3 regions of the Clostridium thermobutyricum genome follow, and region 1 is predicted to be linked to each of the others. Evidence: riboswitches for the same ligand, from Rfam matches in the RefSeq annotation. Region 1 holds a riboswitch; each other region holds the start of a gene.
The links. Region 1 has a riboswitch for lysine ahead of HMPREF1092_RS12490 (Na+/H+ antiporter NhaC family protein). Riboswitches for the same ligand answer to the same signal wherever they lie in the genome.

Region 1 (7,785 bases):
TTTATGGAATGATAAAAGGAAGAAAAGTTTACGAATGGTTTCTTGAAGGTGCGAAAGATGGACTTAAAGTTTGTTTAAATATATTTCCATGCCTTTTAGCTATGATTATAGCAGTGCAAATATTTAAAAGTGGAAATTTATTAGAACTTTTAAATAAAATTTTATCTCCAATTGCTTCTTTAATTGGATTACCAGAAGAGATTATACCTCTTGTTTTAATAAAACCCATTTCAGGAAGCGGAGCAATTGGAATCTTTACTGACATAATAAGAAGTTATGGACCAGATTCCTTGATTGGAAATTTATCTTCCGTAATTATGGGGACAACTGAAACTATCTTTTATACAATAACAGTTTATTTTGGGGCTGTTAGAGTAAAAAAAATAAGACATACTCTTTGGAGTGCTGTTTTTGCAGATATGGCAGCTATTTTTGCAGCTATAACTGTAGTTAAGTTGATGTTAACTTAATTGATTGTTAATAATTAGTTAAAAGATAAAAGATACCGTTTAATAAAGTTGGAAATAATGATAATATATATTGAAATATCACCTTAATTAAAAGGAGTGTAACATATGATAAAAATTGAAGGGGTTAGTAAAAATTACGGAAGAGGAAATGCTGTAAGTAATCTAAATATTGAAATAAAAGATGGAGAGATATTTGGTTTATTAGGACCAAATGGAGCAGGAAAAACTACTACAATAAAGATGATTACTGGTATAACAGAGCCAACAGAAGGGCGAGTGGAGATTAATGGCTATGATATATGTAAAAATCCTTTAGAAGCAAAGCTTCAATTTGGATATGTTCCTGATAGTCCAGATATGTTTTTAAAATTTACTGGAATGGAATATATAAATTTTATGGCTGATGTTTATAGAGTATCTAAAAAAGATAGAGAAATTAGAATAAAAGAGCTTTCAAATAAATTTGGAATGGAGAATGCTTTAGGAGATACTATTAAAAGCTATTCTCATGGAATGAGACAAAAGGTTGTTATTATGGGAGTTTTAGTTCATAATCCAAAAGCTTGGATTTTAGATGAACCTTTAACAGGATTAGACCCTAAATCTGCTTTTATACTTAAAGGAATGATGAGAGAGCATGCAGATATGGGAAATGCAGTTCTTTTTTCAACTCATGTATTAGAAGTAGCAGAAAAAGTTTGTGATAGAGTTGGTATTATAAAAAAAGGTGAATTGATTTTTGTTGGAACTTTAGATGAGCTTAGAGAAGAATTCAAAGCTGATAGTTCACTTGAAAGAATGTTCTTGGAGATGACAGATGATGAGGAATATTAGGCTTTTATTAAGATATTCATTTAAAGGACAAAGAACAAAAGGAAAATTCCAAATGCCAACTCCAGTTAGAAGTTTAATCTTTGCAATAGTTATACTTTGTTTATCAGGTGGGGTTGCAGGCGCAGTTGCAAGTGCTTATGGAATTTTAGAAAAGTTAGGTAAACAAGAGCTTTTATTATATTTTATATTGGCATTAGGAAGTGGGATTACATTTGTAATTGGATTATTTAGTGTATTAAATAACTTCTTTTTAGCTGAAGATAATGAAATCTATATTTCACTTCCTTTTAGAGCTAGTGAGATAGTTATAAGTAAACTAATAAGAATTTTAATTTATTTATATATATATTCACTTATTATAGTTTTACCTCTTATAGCTTATGGAACAGTATCAAATTCTAATCCTATTTATTATATATTTGTTGCTTTGGCTTATATTTTTAATCCTATAATACCTATGATTATTGGATTTATAATCTCAACTATTTTAATGAGTATATCAAATCTTTCAAAACACAAAGATGTTATAAAAGTTATTTTTTCAATTTTACTTATAGTATTTATAATATTAATTAATTTACTTTTTCAAGGAAATAGAATTGGAATAAGAACAGCTAATGCAATAGTAGGAAAAGAGTCTTTATTAAAATTAATAAGTTCAATATTTATAAATAATAAATTAGAAGTAATGGCTTTATCTAATCCAGGAAGTTCAACAGGATATATAAATATGGGAATAGTATTATTAATTGTAATCATATTATTTGCATTATTATATTTTGTTTCAGAAAAATTATATTTAAAAAGCTTAAAAGGGTTTGGAGATATTAGTTCTAATAAAGAAAAAGTAAAAGTGGCAAAAGTGAAAAGTTCATCAGTACTTAAAGCTTTGGTTATTAAAGAAATTAAAATTATTTTTAGAAATCCAACTTTCTTTTTAAATTGTGTAGTCATGTTATTTTATATACCAGTATTATATATGATTATATTATTTTCAAATGGGGCTAATGATTTAAATTGGAGTTTAGGATATTTAATAATTGGAGGAACACCATTAGTTATAGGAGTTGGAATGTCAAGTGGGTCAGCAGGTAGTACTGCCTTAAGTAGAGAAGGAAATAATTTTATAGTTTCTAAATATATACCTGTAAGTTATAAAACTCAACTTTTAGCAAAAATAATTTCTGCATTTACTATAAATTCACTAATTTTAATAATTGGGATTGGTTTGCTTGCAATTGAAAAAGTTAGATTAGAAATTTTTATATTAAGTTTAATAATTCAAATACTAACTTGTTTTTTAATAACGGTTATTGGAATTTTATGTGATTATATATCACCTAAAATAATATGGCAAACTGAAAAGAATCTTTATAAAGGAAATTTTAAAAGCTTAGGAAATATAATAATTTCAGTAATATTTGGAGGAATTCTATTGGGATTTGCTCTTTTGACTAAGAGTATTTTTTTAACTTTTATAGTTAATTTCCTATTATTAGTAATAAGTATAATCATAGTTTTATTTATTTTGAATAAAAAAGTAGTAAAAACATATAATTTGTTATAATTCAAAGAAAGTCTAAATAATTTGATAAATTATCAATTATTTAGGCTTTTATTTTTTATATTAATTGAAAAAAATATTAATATAAATTAATTTTATATTAATAATAATTTATTTATGGTAAAATATTCAATAAGGGTAAATGGAAGGCATTTTAAGAGGGGGTATGATTTATGGAAGAAGAAAAATTTTTTATTGTAAATGGAGCTGTATTACCTGATGTTTTTTATAAAGTATTAGAGGTTAAAGAGCTTATTCATACAGGAAAGGTAAAAGACATTTCAGAAGGAGTAAAGGTAGTTGGAATAAGCAGAAGTACTTATTATAAATATAAAGATACTGTTTATCAAATGGCTGAAGGAGTTAATAGTAAAAAGATAACTATAGTTTTACTTTTATCACATAAATCAGGAGCATTAGCAAGAGTATTAGACTTTATTGCAACAAATAAGTTAAATATATTAACAATTAGTCAAGATATACCTATAAACATGACAGCTAATGTTACAATAACATTAGATGTTGCTAAAATAAAAGGCGATGTTAAAAAATTCTTGTATAAGATAAGTGAAATAGATGAAGTAATAAAAGTAAGAGTACTGGCAGTAGAGTAATTGTTTTATATCAAAAGATAAAGTGTAAAAAATAAAAAGAAAGAGGGAGTAGAAATGAAAAAAGAAGTATTTGAATTAAACAGAAAAAGATTAATAGAAAAATTGGATGATAATTCCTTACTAATTCTTTTTGCAGGAGAAGCACCTAAAAAAACAGCAGATGAAAAGTATGGTTTTACACCAAACAGAAACTTTTATTATTTAACAGGATTAGCAGAGGAAAAACATATTTTAGTTATTTCAAAAATTAATGGTGAAGTTACTGAAAAAATGTTTATAAAAGAAATAGATTTAGAAATGGAAAGATGGCTTGGAAAAACTATAAGACAAGAAGAAGTAGAGCCATTAAACGGAATAAAAGAAGTTGGATATTTAGGAGAGCTTAAAGGATTTTTAAATAGATTATTAGGAGAACAAGAACAATTTACTATATACCTAGATTTAGAAAGAGATTCTTTTGATAGTCTTCAAACAATAGCTGGAGAATATGCTAAAAAATTAAGAAAGAAATATCCTCATGTTAATATAAAAAATGCTTTTCCTTTATTTGCACCATTAAGACTTGTAAAAAGCCCAGAAGAAATAGAAGAAATGAGAAAAGCCATAGAAATAACAATAGCTGGTGTAGAATGTATAATGAAAAGTATAAAGCCAGGTATGAAAGAATATGAAACTGAGGCTTTCTATGAATTTGAATGTAGAAGTAGAGGAATATCAGATTATGCATTTAAAACTATAGCAGCAGCAGGTATAAATGCAACAACTCTTCATTATGTAGCTAATAATGATACTTTAAAAGATGGAGATTTAATGTTATTTGACCTTGGAGCTCAATGGAATTACTATAATGGAGATATTTCAAGAACTATCCCTATAAATGGTAAATTCACTGAAAGACAAAAAGAAGTTTATGAAGCTGTTTTAAGTGTAAATGAAAGAGTTATTGAAGCTATGAAACCAGGTGTAAATTTTATAGATTTAAATAATCAAGCAACTGAGTGGATAGCTGAAGAATGTATAAAATTAGGTCTTATAAAAGATAAGAGTGAAGTTAGAAAATATTACTTCCATAGCATAGGACATAGTTTAGGACTTGATACACATGATATAGATAATCCAAGAAGAAATACTATATTAGAACCAGGAATGGTTTATACTGTTGAACCAGGAATTTATATTCCAGAAGAAGGAATTGGAGTAAGAATAGAGGATGATATTCTTATAACAGAAACAGGAAGAGAAGTATTAACTAAAGATATGATTAAAACTGTTGAAGAAATAGAAAAATTCATGAGTAAATAATTTAATAATAAAATATGAACAAACTATTGCGAAAGAATAGGATATACTGTATACTAACTTTAAATTAAAGTTGAATATACGAAGAGGTAGAGGCGCGAATCTTAAGAGTACTATAGTTTTTATAAGCAAATTGGAACTATAGGAAAGGAAGATTCGCCGAAGGATATAAGAAATTGCTTTAATCTTATAATCCTGGGGTTATGCAGAATATGCATAAGACTGTCACAAGAAATTGTGTTGGGCTATCATTCTAGGATTTTGCATATTGTAGAAGCTTGGGTGTTATCTCAAGGTTCTTTTTACATTTTTTGTAATAAAGCCTCTGAGTAATAAAAATAAGGGGGACATTTTAATGAAAGTAAGAAAAGTAGTAGTATTTTTATTAAGCTTTATTTTAATAATGAGCTTATCAGTAACAGCATTTGCAGCAGAAGTTGACCCAGGAGTTTTAAATGCAGAGAAATTTGGAATTTGGACAATAGTTCCACCATTAGTAGCAATAGTTTTAGCCTTTATAACAAAGAATGTAATAATATCATTATTTATAGGAGCATTAGCAGGGTGTTTTATGCTTCAAATTTGTGGAATGAATGTTTTTGAAGGATTTGTACAGGCTTTTTTAGACCTTATACAAAGGATTTTAAATTCACTAGCAGATCCTTGGAATGCAGGAATTATACTTCAAGTTTTAGCAATTGGAGGTGTTATAAGTCTTGTAGGTAAAATGGGGGGAGCAAGAGCTATTGCAGAAGCACTTGCGAAAAGAGCAAAAACGCCGAGAAGTGCACAACTTGTAACTTGGTTTTTAGGATTACTTGTATTTTTTGATGATTATGCAAATTCATTAATTGTTGGACCTATAATGAGACCAGTTGCTGATAAACTTAAAATATCAAGAGAAAGACTAGCTTTTATTATAGACGCTACAGCAGCACCAATTGCTGGTCTTGCAATAATTTCAACATGGATAGGATTAGAAGTGGGTCTTATAAAAGATTCTTTTACTCAAATAGGAATGAGTGTAGATGCTTTTGGAGTATTTTTAGAAACAATACCTTTTAGATTTTATAATATATTAATACTTGCATTTGTAGTTATAACAACAATAATGCTTAGAGACTTTGGGCCTATGAGAAAAGCAGAATCGAATGCAAGAAAAGGGATAAATGAAGTTGTAGAAGCAGAAAATGAAGAAGAAATGATGGTTAAAGAAGGTGTTAAATTAAGTATATGGAATGCAATAATTCCAATAGGAACACTTATATTATCAGCTTTAGCGAGTTTTTATTATAGTGGATATTCATCAATAATGTTAGGAGAAAATACTGCATTAATTGAATTATTAAACAATTCACCATTTTCATTTTCATCAATTCAACAAGCTTTTTCAGCAGCAGATGCATCAACAGCTCTTTTTCAATCAGCTATACTAGCATCAATAGTTGCAATAGGAATGGCAGTATGGAAGAAAATTTTTACAGTAACAGAAGCAGTTGATGCTTGGATAGATGGAATGAAAGGGCTTTTAATAACAGGAGTAATACTTTTACTTGCTTGGTCATTAAGCTCTGTTATAAAAGATTTAGGAACAGCTAAATATTTAGTAACACTTTTATCAGATACTATTCCAGCTTTTCTTCTTCCAAGTATAATTTTTATTCTTGGAGCAATAATTTCATTTGCAACAGGAACAGCATATGGAACTATGGGAATTTTGATGCCACTTGCAATACCTTTAGGATATTCAGTTTCATCAGATATGGGATATGTAATTGTATGTACAAGTGAAGTTTTAACTGGAGCAATTTTTGGAGATCATTGTTCACCTATATCAGATACAACAATTCTTTCTTCTATGGGGGCTGGATGTAATCATATAGAGCATGTTAGAACCCAAATGTGGTATGCAATTTTTGTAGCAATAGTTACTGTAGTCTTTGGATATATACCAGCAGGTTTTGGAGTTCCAGTGTATATAATATTACCAATTGCTATTGTTATTTTAATTGTTTTAATTAGGCTGATAGGAAAGCCAGTAGAAATTAAAGAAAATATTTAAATTTAGTATCAAAATAAAGGGAAAACTAATATTCTAGTTATAGGAGTATGTTTAGGGAGACAAATATGAATAATAACCAAGGGATTGGATTTTTCAAAAATCTTTATTTAGATATGTTAAATGAAATTGATTCTTCAGATTTTTTTGAAGAAGAAGTAGATCAAGGCGATATTGAAATATCGATTAAAAATGAAGAAGATAAATATTTGATACAAGGATTTTTTCCAGGAATCCAAAAAAAAGATATAAAAATTGATTATAAAGATGATTATTTATTTATGAAAATAAAAAGAAAAAAAGTTTTTTCAAATAGAGGAAACATGTCAGTAATGATGATTAGTCAATTTAATGATTATAAAAAGAAATTTTATATTCCTGATAATGATATTTCTAATTTAAAAGTTTCATTTAAAAATCATAAGTTAAATTTAGAAATTCCTAAAATAATTTATAATTTTAAAGAAGAGAATCCTGTAATAATAGATGTATTAGATTATGAAGAAGAATAGTATTTTTTTAAGCGAAGTAGTTATTAAAAATTACTTCGCTTTTATATTAAAAATAATATAAAAATTCTTTTAATATAATAAAAAATATCAACTACAAAATTATTTTGTAGTTGATATTTTTTTTCAAATTTTATTTAATAAGAATTATATATAATTTATTTTTCAACTTTTGCTTCTTCAGCAGGTGGATTAAAATATTTATTTACAAGAATTGCAACTATTATTCCAATGGCTGTGTCCATACTTCTATTTAAAGCATAAGCGTAAGATTGAGGTCCACTATAATTTACCATTATAACTAAGAATACGATACAAGCTATAGTTACAGAACCCGGCTTATTAAATAAATTACATGTATATATAACAATAACAATACCTATACCACTTATGAATGGAATATAGTGAGTTAAAAATGTTATATGAATTAAAATAT
Region 2 (7,785 bases), 1.8 Mb from region 1:
GAGAATGTATAAAACATTCTCTTCTTATTTTAATAAATTTATAATTATATTGCTAAAAAAGTTAAAAATAGTATAATATAATTGGTATAAATTAAATGAGGTGATATTTTGGAGGTACTTATTTTATATTTTTCAATTTATAGTATTATAGGTTGGATATGCGAATGTATTTATTGTGCTGCTATAGATAGAGTATGGGTAAATAGAGGATTTCTGAATGGACCAGTTTGTCCTGTTTATGGAGTTGGTTCATTAAGTGTTATATTTCTTTTAAGTAGATTTAAAGATAATATTTTCTTACTTTTTATAATAGCTGTTATTATAACTACTATAGTTGAATATATTACAGCTGTAGTATTAGAAAAGCTATTTAATTTAAAATGGTGGGATTATTCTAATTATAAATTTAATTATAAAGGAAGAATATGTTTACTAAATTCAACTTTATTTGGAATTGGATCTGTAATATTGGTGAAATTTATACAACCAATTGTAGCCGTACTTGTAAATGGAATAAACAAAGAATATGGATTAGTTATAAGTGTAATATGCTTAATAGCATTTTTAGTTGATTTTGTAGTAACTATACTTTCTTTAATAAATATGAAGAATGTAATGGAAAGAATGTGTGCCATAAAAGAAGAATTTAAATTATTAGAAGTTACAATAGAGAAGTTTAATTCTAGTGATTTAAAAATAAATTTTAATAAGATGAAAGATAGGGCAGATTTAAATGAAGTTAAAACTAAATTTGAAGAATTTTCTAGTATACTAAAAGAGTTAAAGGAAAATTCAGCTGTACAAAAAAGATTGCTTAGAGCCTTCCCAAATGTAAAATCTTTAAAATATGGAAAGCAATTTAAAGATTTAAAACTTAATTTATTTGAGTATTGGAATAAGAAAAAGAGATAAGCTTGTTATAATATAAGTAAAAATGTATAATGGGTAATGAAATTTAAAAATATGGAGTGAACTATATGAGATTAAGAAAAAAACCGTGGGCTAGACCTGAGCTTGAAGCATGCCATTTTTTTGTTGTAGATCCAAATTCAAAAAAGGGAACTTGGAAAAATGACTTTAAAAATTCAAATAATCCAATATACTTAGAACTAGGATGCGGAAAAGGTACTTTTGTAGCTACTCATGCATCTTCAAATACTAATATAAATTATATTGCTATAGATATAAAAGATGAAGTTTTAGTATTAGCTAAAAGAAATATAGAAAAAGCATTTGAAGAAAAAGATATAAAAGATATAGATAATGTTAGACTTATGGCAAAAGAAATTGCATTAATAAATGAAATGTTAGATAAAAATGATATAGTAGATAGAATATATATAAATTTCTGTAATCCATGGCCAAAAGAAAAACATAAAAAAAGAAGACTTACTCATCCAAGACAACTTAATCAATATAAAGAGTTTTTAAATAGTGAAGGTGAAATTTGGTTTAAAACAGATGATGATGAACTTTTTGAAGAATCATTAGAATATTTTGAAGAATCAGGCTTTAAAATTGATTATATAACTAGAGATTTACATAATAGTGGATTTGAATATAATGTAATCACAGAGCATGAAGCTATGTTCACTAAAGAAGGAATAAAAACTAAATTTTTAATTGCAAAAATAAAATAATATATTATTTAGTAGCTAGTTTTTACTAGCTACTTTTTTTATAAAATTATCAAAATTCAAGTTATATTTTTAAATAGGAGATTAATAAAGGGACTTATTTGTAAATATTTAGTCGGAAATATTTTAGAGGTTTTTTATAAGTAGTATTATTAATATAAAGATTTATATGTATATGGAGGGCATTAAATTGCAATTGATAAAATTACTAATAGAAAATTTCCCATTTGGAATGTGGATTGAAGATAAAGAGAAAAAAATAAGTACTGTAAATTTAAAATTTTTAGAGTTATTTAATTGTGAAAAAGAAAAGATATTGGGGAAAACATTCTATAACTTATTAGAAGAAAAAAAATATAAAAAAGAAGAATTTAAAATAAATGATTATTTAGAAATTAGAATATATAATAAGAAAAATATTTTGAATTGTAAAAAGATAGAGGTATTAGATAGAGATAAAAATATAATTGGTAAAGTTGGGATAGTAGATTGTGAAAAAAATTGTTATTTGAAAAATGTAATTAACGCAATTCCATATATAATTTCGTATAAAGATATAAATGGCAATTTAACAGGATGTAATAAAGCATTTGAAAAATTTGTTGGTCGTGATGAATTAAATCTTTTAGGAGAAAAGTATAAAGAAAATTGTTTAGAAAAAGAATTGGTATTAGAAATAGCAAATAAAGATGGTAATAATTTAAAGAAAAAGAATAAAAGACTTTATGAAATTCAATATGAAAATAATAAAGTTATGAAAGTAGAAAAATTCCCTTTAAAAGATTCAGAAGGGAAAATTATAGGAGTAGTTGGTTTATCTGAAGATATAAGTGAAGATAAAAAGTTTCAAAATAAAATAATAGAAGAATCATATAAAGATAAAACAACAGGATTATATAATAGAAATTATTTTGAAAAAATAGCTGTAGAAATAGATAAAAATTTTAATGGTAAATTGATTTTAATTATGGGAGATAGTGATGCATTAAAATTAGTTAATGACTCTTTAGGACATTTAGAGGGAGATAGGTATTTAAGAGATTTAAGTAGAATAATTTTAGAAGTAGTAAATAAGCGTGGAGATGTTATAAGATGGGGTGGAGATGAATTTATAATATTAATTCCAAATGCAAATATAGAAGATGCTAAAGAAGTTACAGAAAGAATAAATTATTTATGTAGAAATAATGATAGTAGTCCAATTCCTATAAGCTTATCAATGGGATATTCATATAGACAAGAAAATAATAAAACTTTAGATAAAATGATAGAAGAAGCAGAAAATGAGGTATATAAAGAAAAGCTGATAAAAAGTGAAAAAACTAAAAAAAGGCTTTTTGAATATATACAAAAATCTTTGATGGAAAAATGCTGTGAATCAGAGGAAGTTAGAAAAAGAAAGCATATATTAATACAAAAAATTTGTGAAGAATTGAATCTAACTAAAAAAGAAATAGAAGATATACAGTTAGCTTCTGATTTATGTTCTATTGGAATGATAGCAATTCCTGATAATATAGCTAAAAAGAATATTGATGAATTAACTGATAAAGAGATTGAAATATTAAAAACTCATCCAGATAAAGGATATAGAATAGTAAAATCTTATCCTGAAATAGCTAAAGTAAGTAAGATTATCCTTACTCATCATGAAGATTATAATGGAAAAGGCTATCCTTTAGGATTAGCAGGAGAAGATATACCTTTAGGAGCTAGAATAATAAGAATAATAGAAGATTACAATTATTATTTAAAATTTGATAATAAAATTACTAAAAAAGACATAGAAATCAAAATAAAATCTCAATCTTACGAAAAATATGACCCAAAATTGGTAAAAGTCTTTTTAAAAGTGATAAGTGAAATGTAAATATAATGTAAAAAATACAATTTTAATATTGAAAAAAATTAAATATGAAACAATAATAATATAGTAAAGTAAAAGAAACATTAGTTCAGGTAGAGGCGCGAAATTCAAGAGTATTTATAATTGTAAAAGCAGATTAGGTTATAAAAAAAGGGGATTTTGCCGAAGTATTGTAATGATTGCTTTAAATTACAATACTGGTTATATACATAATATGTATATAATTGTCACAACATAGTTGTGGGGTGCTATCATTCTAAGGCAAAAGATGATGTACTAAGTACGTGGATTTGTGTGCCCTGAGTGATATATATTTTCCTCAGGGCTTAATTTTTTTGCTTTAGTAGGAAACTAAGGAGGAATGTATGTGGAAAGTAACACAGAGTTAAAAAGAGGTCTTAAAGAGAGACACATAAGTATGATTGCTATGGGTGGAGCCATTGGAACTGGAATATTCTTAGCAATGGGAGATAGTATACATACAGCAGGGGCAGGTGGAGCTTTAGTTGCCTATGGTGCAATTGGAGTAATGGTTTATTTTTTGATAACTAGCCTTGGAGAAATGGCGACTTTTATGCCTATATCTGGCTCGTTTGGAGTATATGCTTCCGAATTTGTAGATCCAGCTTTTGGTTTTGCAATGGGATGGAATTATTGGTACAACTGGGCAATCACTATAGCTACAGAAATGGTCGCAGGAGCGTTGGTTATGAGATTTTGGTTTCCGCATGTTCCCGCAATAGTTTGGAGTTCTTTATTTTTAACTATAGTAGTAGTATTAAATTTATTGTCAGCAAAAGCTTATGGAGAAGCAGAATTTTGGTTTGCTAGTATAAAAGTAGTTACAGTTATTATATTTTTAATAGTTGGAGCTTTAATTATATTTGGAATCATGAATGGACAATACATAGGGTTTAAAAACTTCTTCGCAGATGGAGGACCATTTGTAGGAGGAGGAAAAGCTATAATAAGTATATTCCTAATAGCAGGTTTTTCTTTCCAAGGAACAGAGCTTATAGGAATAACAGCTGGAGAATCAGAAAATCCAGAAAAAACTATACCAAAAGCAGTTCACACAATATTTTGGAGAATATTAATATTTTATATGGGAACTATTCTTGTTATAGGATGCATATTAACCGCTAAACAAGCAGGTGTAGAAACAAGTCCATTTACTATGGTTTTTGAAAGAGCAGGAATTGCAGGGGCAGCTTCCGTAATGAATGCAGTAATTTTAACTTCAGTTTTATCAGCTGGAAATTCAGGAATGTATGCTTCTAGTAGAATGTTACATTCAATGGCTCACGAAGGAATGGCTCCAAAAATATTTGGTAAAACAAATAAAAGAGGTGTTCCAGTTAATGCAGTGTTACTTACAACAGTTGTTGCATCAGCATGTTTCTTAACAGGTTTATATTCAGAAAATCAAGTTTATATTTGGTTAGTTGCTGCATCAGGTTTAGCAGGATTTATAGCATGGCTTGGAATAGCAGTATGCCATTATAGATTTAGAGGTGCATATATAGCACAAGGAAGAGATTTAAAAGATCTTCCTTATAGAGCTAAATTATATCCATTTGGACCAATAATTGCATTTGTACTTTGTGCAATAGTTATTATTGGGCAAGGTGCAAGTTATGTTACATCAGGAGGAATCCAATGGATGGGATTCATTTCATCTTATTTAGGAATTCCACTATTTTTAATAATACTAATTGGATATAAGATAAAAAATAAAACAAAAATTATAAAATTAAAAGATGTAGATTTAAATAAAAATAGAATTAATGAATAAAAAAAAGCTTTAGTATATAAAAAATTGCGAAAAACAATTTTTTATACTAAGGCTTTTCTTATTTTTATAAAAAAATAAGAAAAAAGTAAGAAAACGTTAACAAAATAATTAAGAAAACCCTTACATAAAAAAAAAAACTATGTTATAATTTATTCATAAAACCAAGGAGGATGAGTTTATGGAAAAATTAGTACCAACACCACATAATGCAGCTAAAGCAGGTGATATTGCTGAAACAATATTATTACCAGGAGATCCTTTAAGAGCAAAATTTATTGCTGAGACTTTTTTAGAAAATCCTGTTCAATATAATACTGTTAGAGGCATGTTTGGATATACAGGAACATATAAAGGAAAAAGAATATCTGTTCAAGGAACAGGAATGGGAATACCTTCAATAGGAATTTATTCATATGAATTAATACATTTCTATGGAGTAAAAAATCTTATAAGAATAGGTTCAGCTGGTGCAATAGATGAGAGCCTAAAATTACATGATATAGTTATAGGAATGGGAGCATGTACAGATTCAAATTTTGCATCACAATATAACTTACCAGGTACATTTGCTCCAACTGCAAGCTATAAATTAGTTGAAGGAGCAGTAAATGCAGCAAGAGAGCTTAATATTGAAGCTAAAGTAGGTAATATACTTTCAAGTGATGTTTTCTATGGTGAAAATGGATTAGATTCATTAAAATCATGGCAAAAAATGGGTGTTCTAGCTGTTGAAATGGAATCAGCAGGACTTTACATGAATGCAGCAAGAGCTGGAGTTAATGCTTTATGTATGTTAACTATATCAGATTGTCCATTTACTGGGGAATTAACAAGTGCAGAAGAAAGACAAACAGCTTTCACTAATATGATGAAAGTTGCTTTAGAAATGGCTTATAAATTAGATTAATTTAAGAAAAAAAGTTAGGTGTACACCTAACTTTTTTTATGTTTAAATTTAAAATGATATGAATAAATTTTAAAATAAAATTTAATAGATTGATTACATCTATCCTTATTTCTTATAATAAAATAATAAGAACTAAGGAGGAAGATTATGAAAAGATATGCAGGGGTAAAAGAATTAGTATTAAAGAGAATATTGCTTCCTACAACAATTATATTTATATTAATAGGAATTGTTGTAAATATAATGGATTTAAAAATGATAACAAATAGCAATCTTAGTATAATGAAAAGTGTAGCAACACAAGCCAGTCAGGTAGTTGCTAGAGAAATTGATAATGATTTACTTCTTGCAAAAGATATTACTAGAGATAGCGGAATAAGAAATAATAATATTTCTATACAAAATAAAGTTAAAATATTAAATGATTATAAAAGTGAAGATATTTTAAGAATAGGATATGTTACTAGTAACGGAGATATGTATTCTACAGATAATAATGAGACAAATATATCTAAAGAAGAGTTTTTCAAAAAAATAATGGATGGAGATTCAGGAGTCTATGGACCATATTTTGATGAAAAAAATAATGAATTTATAATTGATTTTTATTCACCAATTATTGAAGATGGAAAAATTAAAGGTGGAATAGTAGTAGAAAAGTCTGGATATATATTATCTAATATAGTAAAAGGAATAAAATTTTTAAAAACTGGTAGCTCATATATTATAAATTCAAAAGGAATAATTATAGGGGCTGAAAATCCTAATCTAATAAATAATGTGAGTACATATATGAATGATGGTGTAATAAATGGAAATTCGCAATTAGGATATTTAGAAAAAAAAGACTTTAATGGACAATTAGGAATAAGTGAATATAAAAATAATGGACAGAAAGATTTTGTGGCATTTGCACCTATAAATAAATTAGGGTGGAGTATAGCTATAGTAGTTCAAAAATATGATATATTAAAATCCTTATACATTTTAAATTTAATAATTATTATAATAATGATAATTGGGTTAGGAATATTAGCAGTAATAATTTGGAGAATGTCAGATAAATTATCAAATAGTTGTGATGATTTGAAAAAGAGTACATTGAAATTTTCTGAGGGAGATTTTACAGAAGAAAAATATGAAGAAGAAAAAATTTCAGAATTAAAAGAAATTCACAATGCTATTGAGTTTGGAAAAGTAAAGATAAAAGGTTCAATATCTACAGTGAAAAATATTACTTCTGACTTAAATGATGAAGCGGAAGCACTTGTAAGTGTATCTGAAGATATGTTAGTAGATTCTCAAACTATAGCTACTTCATTAGAAGAATCTACAAAAGGAATACAGGAACAAAGTGAAAGATTAATAGACATAAATTCTATTTTAGAGAAATTTAATGATAAGATATCAAATATGAGAGAATTAGTTGAAAATTTAGATGTAATATCTCTAGATATAAATAATAGAGCAGTAAAAAGCAATGAAGATATGACTGTTTTAGATAAATCAATAAGAGATTTTAAAAATAAATTTGATAATTTTGAAGCATCAGCTTTAAAAGTTAGTACTAAAATTAATT
Region 3 (7,785 bases), 2.3 Mb from region 1:
TGAACCATTTGGTTTAATTTCTAAACGTATAAGCATTAAAATACTTATGATACTAGTAATACCCGCATTAAAAAGAGCGCTTGATATTCCACCAACAGCAATATAATCTGTTATTAAAATATCAGGAGCAAGTAAAATTTTCTTTAAACCATTTAAAATTTCAGAAGGAGAACTAATTAATAAAGCAGCTATTAAAAAAAATAGATACATAACCAAAAGAATTTTATAAGGTCTAAAAAAGTTCTTTTTCTTTAGCAAAATTTTCACCTCTCAAAATTAAATTTATAATTTATACCTAAATTAATAAACTTAAAACTCAATTTTATTATATTATAATGAATATAAACTTTTCTACTAAAAAATAGAAAAAATGCTAGAAAATATTTTCAAAAATTTTAAAAAAATATATAATTAAGAATAGTAAGAAGTTTTTGGGGAGGATTAAATATGAGTAATGGTATTAAATATGTTCCAGAAGTAATGGGAGTATTAAGAAGTCATATAGTAAAGGTTCCAGATGTAATAAGAAATTGTTCTGGGATAAGAATATTTGGAAAGAGGATAAAAAGTATACTATTTTCTACAGATGTTGCAATGATAAAAAATACAAATGCGGATGCTATTATGGCAGTATATCCTTTTACTCCTCAGCCAAAAATAACAGAGGCAATAGTAACTGCTGCTGATGTTCCGGTTTTTTGCGGAGTTGGGGGAGGAATAACTCAAGGGATAAGAGTTATTAATCTTGCATTAGATGCTGAATTTAAAGGAGCTATAGGAGTTGTAGTAAATGCACCTACATCTAATGAAATTGTTAAAAATATAAAGGAAACTATAGATATACCAGTAATAGTAACAGTATGTTCAGAAGAAGAAAATATAGAAGAAAGAATAGAAAGTGGTGCAACAATTTTAAATGTATCTGGAGGAAAGGATACAATTAAAATTGTAAAAAAAATAAGAGAATCACATCCTACATTTCCTATAATAGCAACTGGAGGCCCTACTGAAGAGAGTATAAAAGAGACAATAGAAGCAGGAGCAAATGCTATAACATATACACCTCCATCAGGGGCAGATAGAATGAGTGAATTAATGGACATATATAGGGAAAGAAAGGGACAAAAATAAAACTGTTAAAATAAAACCTTTATTTAAAGGTTTTATTTTTTTATCAAATTAGTAACAAAAAATTCCTATTGAAATATTATAAAATAGATGAGATTATTATATAAATATAATCAAAAGGATAAGAAAATAAGTAAGATAGTTAAGAATTTGATATAAGTAATAAATTGTAAAAATTTATTTCAGAAAAAAGTAATAAAAAATATTGTATTTTTTTTTAAATATGATATTATATTTATAAAAAAAGTTAGAATAAAATGGAAAAAGACAAAATACAGGGTAGAGGCGCCAGTGTAAAGAGTATTTATTAGGAGCTGCAAGCTATGATTAATAAAGAAAGGTGCAATGGCCGAAGTTAGCTGACCGCAAGAAGGCTTTCTGGGTATATGTATAATATGCATATAACTGTCACATAACGTGGAGTGCTACAACTGAGTTTAGTTTTTTTAGGGATAAGTCTATCCTTTTAAGCTATACGAAGATATAAATCAATTACACGCTATTACCCGTCACAGAAATTCTGTGGCGTTTTGTTTTACTTAAAATAGTGGAGGAATGAAAAGATGAAATTATTTGGCAGCATGATTGTAGAAGAAAATGTATTAAGTGTTGGGGGAATAAAATTAAGTAAACTAGCAGATAAATATGGAACACCTTTATATGTAATGGATGAGCAATTATTAGAAGAAAATTGTAGAGAATATTATAGAAATTTTAAATGTGAAGATAAAGGTAATAAAGTTGCTTATGCTGGAAAAGCATTTTTAACTTTAGCTATGTGTAAAATAGTAGAAAAAGAAGGTTTATATCTTGATGTAGTTTCAGGAGGAGAATTATATACAGCTTATAAAGCAAATTTTCCATTAGAAAGAGTATTATTTCATGGAAATAATAAAACTTTAGATGAAATTGAACTAGGAGTTGAACTAGGAGTTGGAACTTTTGTAGTAGATAACTTTTTTGAAATTGAACATTTAAATCATATAGCAAAAGAAAAAGGAAAAATACAAAATATTTATTTAAGAATTACACCAGGGATAGAAGCTCATACTCATGAATATATAAAAACAGGACAAATAGATTCTAAATTTGGTTTTGCACCTATAGGAGACAATATAATAAATGCAATAAAGAAAGCTATAAATTTAGAAAATGTAAATCTTTTAGGACTTCATTGTCATATTGGTTCTCAGATTTTTGAAATTGAGCCATATGAAGATGCAACAGAAATAATGCTAAAACTAATAAAAAGAGTTAAAGATGAAACTGGATATTTAATAAAAGAATTAGATTTAGGTGGAGGTTTTGGAATATACTATAGTAAAGGTGATAGTCCTAGAGAAACAAAGGAATATTGTCAAGCTATATTAAATAAAGCTGATAATGTATGTAAAGAAATAGAATTAGAAATGCCTAAATTAGTAATAGAACCTGGGAGATCAATTGTTGGTAATGCAGGAATAACATTATATACAGTTGGATCAATAAAAGATATTCCTGATATAAGAAAATATGTTTCAGTAGATGGTGGAATGACAGATAATATAAGACCTGCACTATATCATGCAAATTATGAATGTGTAGTTGTAAATAGAGTTATTCATGATTCAAGAGAAACAGTAACAATATCAGGAAAATGTTGTGAATCAGGAGATATACTTCTTCAAGGAATAAAAATACCATCAGTTTTAAGTGGAGATTTATTAGCAATAATGTCAACAGGAGCATATGGATATTCAATGTCTAATAATTATAATAAAATACCAAAACCAGCTGTTGTTATGGTTAAAGGCGGTAAAGAAAAAGTTATTTGTAAAAGAGAGACATATGCTGATATATTAAGAAATGAAATATTATAGATATTAAAAAATATTAACCTAATCCTTTCATAGACAAAAATGGATAAAATTGGTAAAATGATTATAGAAAGGATTAGGTGATTTTTTATGTGGAAAAAGGTTTTGAGAGAATGGGTATTTTTAATTGCTATAGCTTATGTAATTTCACTATTAATAAATAAATTTTTAATTTTTACGGTTTTTATACCGAGTGGATCAATGATGCCTACTATAAATATTGGTGATAGATTAGTGGCAACTAGAATTCATAATTATGATAATATAAAGCATGGAGATATATTAGTTTTTAATTTTATAGAAGAAGATTCTCTTTACATAAAAAGAGTTATAGGACTTCCAGGAGATAAAATAAAAATAGATGGACAAGCTGTATATGTAAATGGAGAAAAATTAGAAGAGGAATATGTTAAATATCCAGAAGATACTTATGCAGAATATATTGTCCCAGAAAATAATTATTTCTTTTTAGGAGACAATAGAAATGATTCAAAAGATAGCAGATATTGGAATAATCCATATATAGAAGAAGAAAAAATAAAAGGAAAAGCTATTTTTAGATTTTATCCATTTGATTCTTTTGGAAAAGTAAATTAATATATAATATTATGAGCATTTAGAATGATCTAAATGCTATTTTTTTATATTGATTTAAATTATATGTTTTTATAAATGAAAATATGGGTATTATAATTAATATGGACAATGAAAAATATATTCAATAAAAAAATATAGAAAATTTTATATAAAATTAATTAAAAGTCATAAATAATAATATTACATAGTAATATAGATTGATTTTTCTATTAAGATATAATTAATTTACATAACTTTGCAAGAATTTTATGTGATTTTTATGATATACTAATAAAGAATATATGTTCAAGAAAAGTTAGGTGATGATGATAGAGAAGAACAGAGATTTATATATAATGGATAGAAAAGAAAAAGATACTTTTATTTTAGAGAATAAATATGGTAAATTTATAGAAGTTAATAGCAAATTCGTTTTTGATAACATAAAAGAAGGGGATGTTTTAGCTAAGATAAATGGTAGATATTATTTAGATAAAGCTGAAACTGAAAATAGGAGAAAAATTATAGAAAACTCCGTGGAAGGAATGTGGGTGGACGAATGAGTGAAGAGAATTTAACAAATAGACAAGAGATAGAAACTCCTAATACGCATATGAAAAGAAGTATTAGAAATAAAAATGATAAAAAATTAAAAAAAAATAATATATTTTTTGATTGGATACTACCAATATTAATAGCTGTTGCTATTGCATTTTTAATTAATAAATTTCTTATATTTAAGGTTAAAATTCCAAGTGGATCTATGGAACCTACTTTAAATGTAGGAGATAGATTATTTGTAACAAGAGTTTATGAACCTCAGAATTTAAAAGAGGGCGATATTGTGGTATTCTATTCTCAAGAACTTGGTAAAGTTTTAATTAAAAGGTTAATAGGACTGCCAGGGGACACAGTAAAGATAGTAGGAGGAAACGTATTTGTCAATGGTAAGGAGATAGATCAAAGCTATGTCAAATATCCAATGTCAACGTATCAGGAATTTAAAGTTCCACAAGGAGAATATTTCTTCTTAGGAGATAATAGAGCTAATTCTTATGACTCGAGATTTTGGAAAAATCCTTATATTCCAGCAAAGGATATAATGGGGAAAGCAGTGCTGAAAATTTATCCATTTGATGATATTGAGTTTCTGAAAAGATAGAGAAAGGTGAGGTGGAAAGATGGACCAAAAAAACAATCCAAATAAGGGGAATAAAAATTCTAATCCTAATAATATGATGAAAGGGCCAGGAAAGACCATAATTATATATATAGTAATTGCTTTAGCGCTTGTTTTATCAGCAGGATATATTAGAAATACTTCATTAAATGAAGAAATAACATATACAAAGTTCCAACAATTACTTAATCAGAAGCAAATTTCTGAAGTTACAATAACACAAGATGACTTAGTAATTACTCCAAAAGATACTAGTGAGTACAAAGGTAAATCACTTTATACACCGAATATCAATAATCCACAATTAATACAAGAATTAAAAGATGCAGGTGTAACTTTTGTTGGTAAAAATCCAACATATTCACCATTCATTAATACAATTGTAATGTATGGATTAATGTTCCTATTCTTAATATTTATGTGGAAATTCGTATTCTCAAAAATGTCTGGAAAAATGGGCGGAGGTATGATGCCATTTGGTAAGAACAATGCTAAAGTCTATATGGAAGATGAAATTGGAGTAACATTTAATGATGTTGCTGGTCAAGAGGAAGCTAAAGAATCTCTAGTAGAGGTTATAGATTACTTAAATGACCCTAAAAAATACACTGAAATAGGAGCTAAGTTACCTAAAGGAGCTCTTTTAGTAGGACCTCCAGGTACAGGTAAAACTCTTCTTGCAAAAGCAGTTGCAGGAGAAGCAAAAGTTCCATTTTTCTCAATATCAGGTTCAAGCTTCGTTGAAATGTTTGTTGGGGCTGGAGCTAAGAGAGTTAGAGAATTATTTAAAGATGCTGCTGAAAAAGCACCATGTATAATATTTATAGATGAAATTGATGCTGTTGGTAAAAGCAGAGATAGTCAATTACAAAGTAATGATGAAAGAGAACAAACTCTTAACCAATTACTAGCTGAAATGGATGGATTTGATTCAAGTAAAGCAATAGTAATTCTTGCTGCTACAAATAGACCTGAAATTCTTGATAAAGCTTTATTAAGACCAGGTAGATTTGATAGAAGAATTATAGTTGATAGACCAGATCTTCCAGGAAGAGAAGCTATACTTAAAGTTCATGCTAAAGATGTTAAATTAGCACCAGATGTAGATTTAAAAGATATAGCAAAGAGTACTCCAGGTGCTGTTGGGGCAGACCTTGCAAATATAATGAATGAAGGTGCTTTAAGAGCAGTTAGAGAAGGAAGAAAACTTGTAAGCCAAGATGACTTAAGAGAAGCAGTTGAAGATATAATTGCAGGTAAAGAAAAGAAAGATAGAATTCTTTCTAAAAAGGAAAGAGATGCTGTTGCATTCCATGAGGTTGGTCATGCTTTAGTTGCAGGTTTATTAGAGGATTCAGATCCAGTACACAAAATAACAATAGTTCCAAGAACTATGGGAGCATTAGGATATACTATGCAGCTTCCAGAAGATGAAAAATATCTTGTATCAAAAGAAGATTTATTAAATCAAATAACAGTTATGTTTGGTGGTAGAGCTGCTGAAGAAGAAGTATTTAATCTTGTATCAACAGGAGCTTCAAATGATATTGAAAGAGCTACACAAACAGCTAGAAGTATGGTAACTGTTTATGGTATGTCAGAAAGATTTGATATGATGGCTTTAGAGTCAGTTCAAAATAGATATCTAGATGGTAGAGCAGTTAGAAACTGTAGTGAACAAACTTCAACTATTATAGATGAAGAAGTATTAGCAATAGTTAAGCAATGTCACCAAAAAGCAAGAGATATCTTAAGAGAAAATAGAGATTTACTTGATAAGATAACAGGTGTTCTTCTTGAAAAAGAAACTATTTTTGGAGATGAATTCATGGAAATAGTTTATGAAAAATATCCAGAAATGAAGATTAAAAAACAAGAAAGAGATAAGAGAAGAGAAGAAGCTAAGAGACAAGTTGAAGAAGCTAAGAAAAAAGCTGAAGAGTTAAGAAAAGCTAAACTTGAAGAAATAGCTAGAAGAAATGAAGAAAAAGCTTTAGCTGCTGCTAAGGCAGAAGAAGAAGCTAGAAAAGCAAAATTTGCTCCTTTAGATGAAGCTTTAGAAAAAATGAAAATAGAAAAAGAGCTAAAAGGAGAAGATTCAGAAAAAAATGAATCAGAAATAAAACCATCATTAAACATGGAAAAAGAACAAACTTCAGAAGGAAATGAAGTTGAAGTTAAAAAAGATGATGTAAATGATGATCCTCAAAATTAAGAGGAAAAAATAAAATAATAAGGAGATAATCTAGGTGGAACAAAACATAGATTTCTTATTTGAGAGAGAACATTTAGGGGAAACCCTAAATGTTCTTAATCGTGAGATAATAAATTATATTGATAAAAGAAAATATATAACAGATTATATTATAGATTACAGAAAGAAAGTAATTGAAGAATATAGAGATGATGAAGATAAAGTACAAGAATATTTTGACCACGAAGCTTATGTAAAAGAAGAAGCTTTTAGAACTATTGATAGAAAACTAAAAGAATTTACAAAGCTTAAAGAAAGTCCTTATTTTGGAAAGATAAGCTTTATCGAAGATGGTAGTGTTCCAGAAGAGATGTATATAGGAAGATTTGGGTTAACACCGGAAGAAACTTATGAACCTGTAATAGTTGATTGGAGAGCTCCTGTAGCTTCTCTTTTCTACAAAGGTACATTAGGTTCTGCAAGCTATCAATCTCCAGGAGGAGACGTAGAAACAAATATTGTTGGAAGAAGACAAATAATAATAAAAAAAGGTGAATTAAAAGGTGTTTTTGATTCAGCATTAGATGTTAAGGATGAAATACTTCAAATGGTATTAACTAATAACTCTAGTGATAAACTTAAAGATATTGTTATGACTATCCAAGAAGAGCAAGATGAAATAATTAGAGCACCAAAAGATAAAGTTGTAGTTGTAAATGGTGTTGCAGGTTCAGGTAAGACTACAATAGCACTTCATAGGGTTTCATATCTTTTATATAATTATAGAAAGCAGTTTGGAGATAAAGTTTTAATTTTAGGTCCAAATGATATTTTTATGGACTATATAAGTG

Region 2: linked by a shared signal. The riboswitch ahead of HMPREF1092_RS03920 (amino acid permease) and the one ahead of HMPREF1092_RS12490 (Na+/H+ antiporter NhaC family protein) in region 1 are both predicted to bind lysine.
Region 3: linked by a shared signal. The riboswitch ahead of lysA (diaminopimelate decarboxylase) and the one ahead of HMPREF1092_RS12490 (Na+/H+ antiporter NhaC family protein) in region 1 are both predicted to bind lysine.

What each region holds. Positions count from the first base shown of each region.
Region 1 covers NZ_KB850956.1:2,659,224-2,667,008, reverse strand. The annotation lists gene HMPREF1092_RS12515 (spore maturation protein) at 1-470, shown strand, start outside; gene HMPREF1092_RS12510 (ABC transporter ATP-binding protein) at 576-1,304, shown strand; gene HMPREF1092_RS12505 (putative ABC transporter permease subunit) at 1,288-2,871, shown strand; gene HMPREF1092_RS12500 (ACT domain-containing protein) at 3,042-3,482, shown strand; gene HMPREF1092_RS12495 (aminopeptidase P family protein) at 3,537-4,784, shown strand; lysine riboswitch at 4,864-5,037, shown strand; gene HMPREF1092_RS12490 (Na+/H+ antiporter NhaC family protein) at 5,137-6,843, shown strand; gene HMPREF1092_RS12485 (Hsp20/alpha crystallin family protein) at 6,909-7,352, shown strand; gene HMPREF1092_RS12480 (FUSC family protein) at 7,508-7,785, opposite strand, start outside.
Region 2 covers NZ_KB850956.1:877,413-885,197, forward strand. The annotation lists gene HMPREF1092_RS03900 (DegV family protein) at 1-12, shown strand, start outside; gene HMPREF1092_RS03905 (putative ABC transporter permease) at 109-912, shown strand; gene trmB (tRNA (guanosine(46)-N7)-methyltransferase TrmB) at 978-1,640, shown strand; gene HMPREF1092_RS03915 (diguanylate cyclase domain-containing protein) at 1,828-3,507, shown strand; lysine riboswitch at 3,590-3,763, shown strand; gene HMPREF1092_RS03920 (amino acid permease) at 3,866-5,299, shown strand; gene deoD (purine-nucleoside phosphorylase) at 5,478-6,206, shown strand; gene HMPREF1092_RS03930 (methyl-accepting chemotaxis protein) at 6,354-7,785, shown strand, end outside.
Region 3 covers NZ_KB850956.1:324,545-332,329, forward strand. The annotation lists gene HMPREF1092_RS01435 (DUF1576 domain-containing protein) at 1-210, opposite strand, end outside; gene HMPREF1092_RS01440 (beta/alpha barrel domain-containing protein) at 448-1,131, shown strand; lysine riboswitch at 1,401-1,564, shown strand; gene lysA (diaminopimelate decarboxylase) at 1,692-2,987, shown strand; gene lepB (signal peptidase I) at 3,075-3,581, shown strand; gene HMPREF1092_RS01455 (DUF3006 domain-containing protein) at 3,917-4,123, shown strand; gene lepB (signal peptidase I) at 4,120-4,722, shown strand; gene ftsH (ATP-dependent zinc metalloprotease FtsH) at 4,742-6,955, shown strand; gene HMPREF1092_RS01470 (HelD family protein) at 6,990-7,785, shown strand, end outside.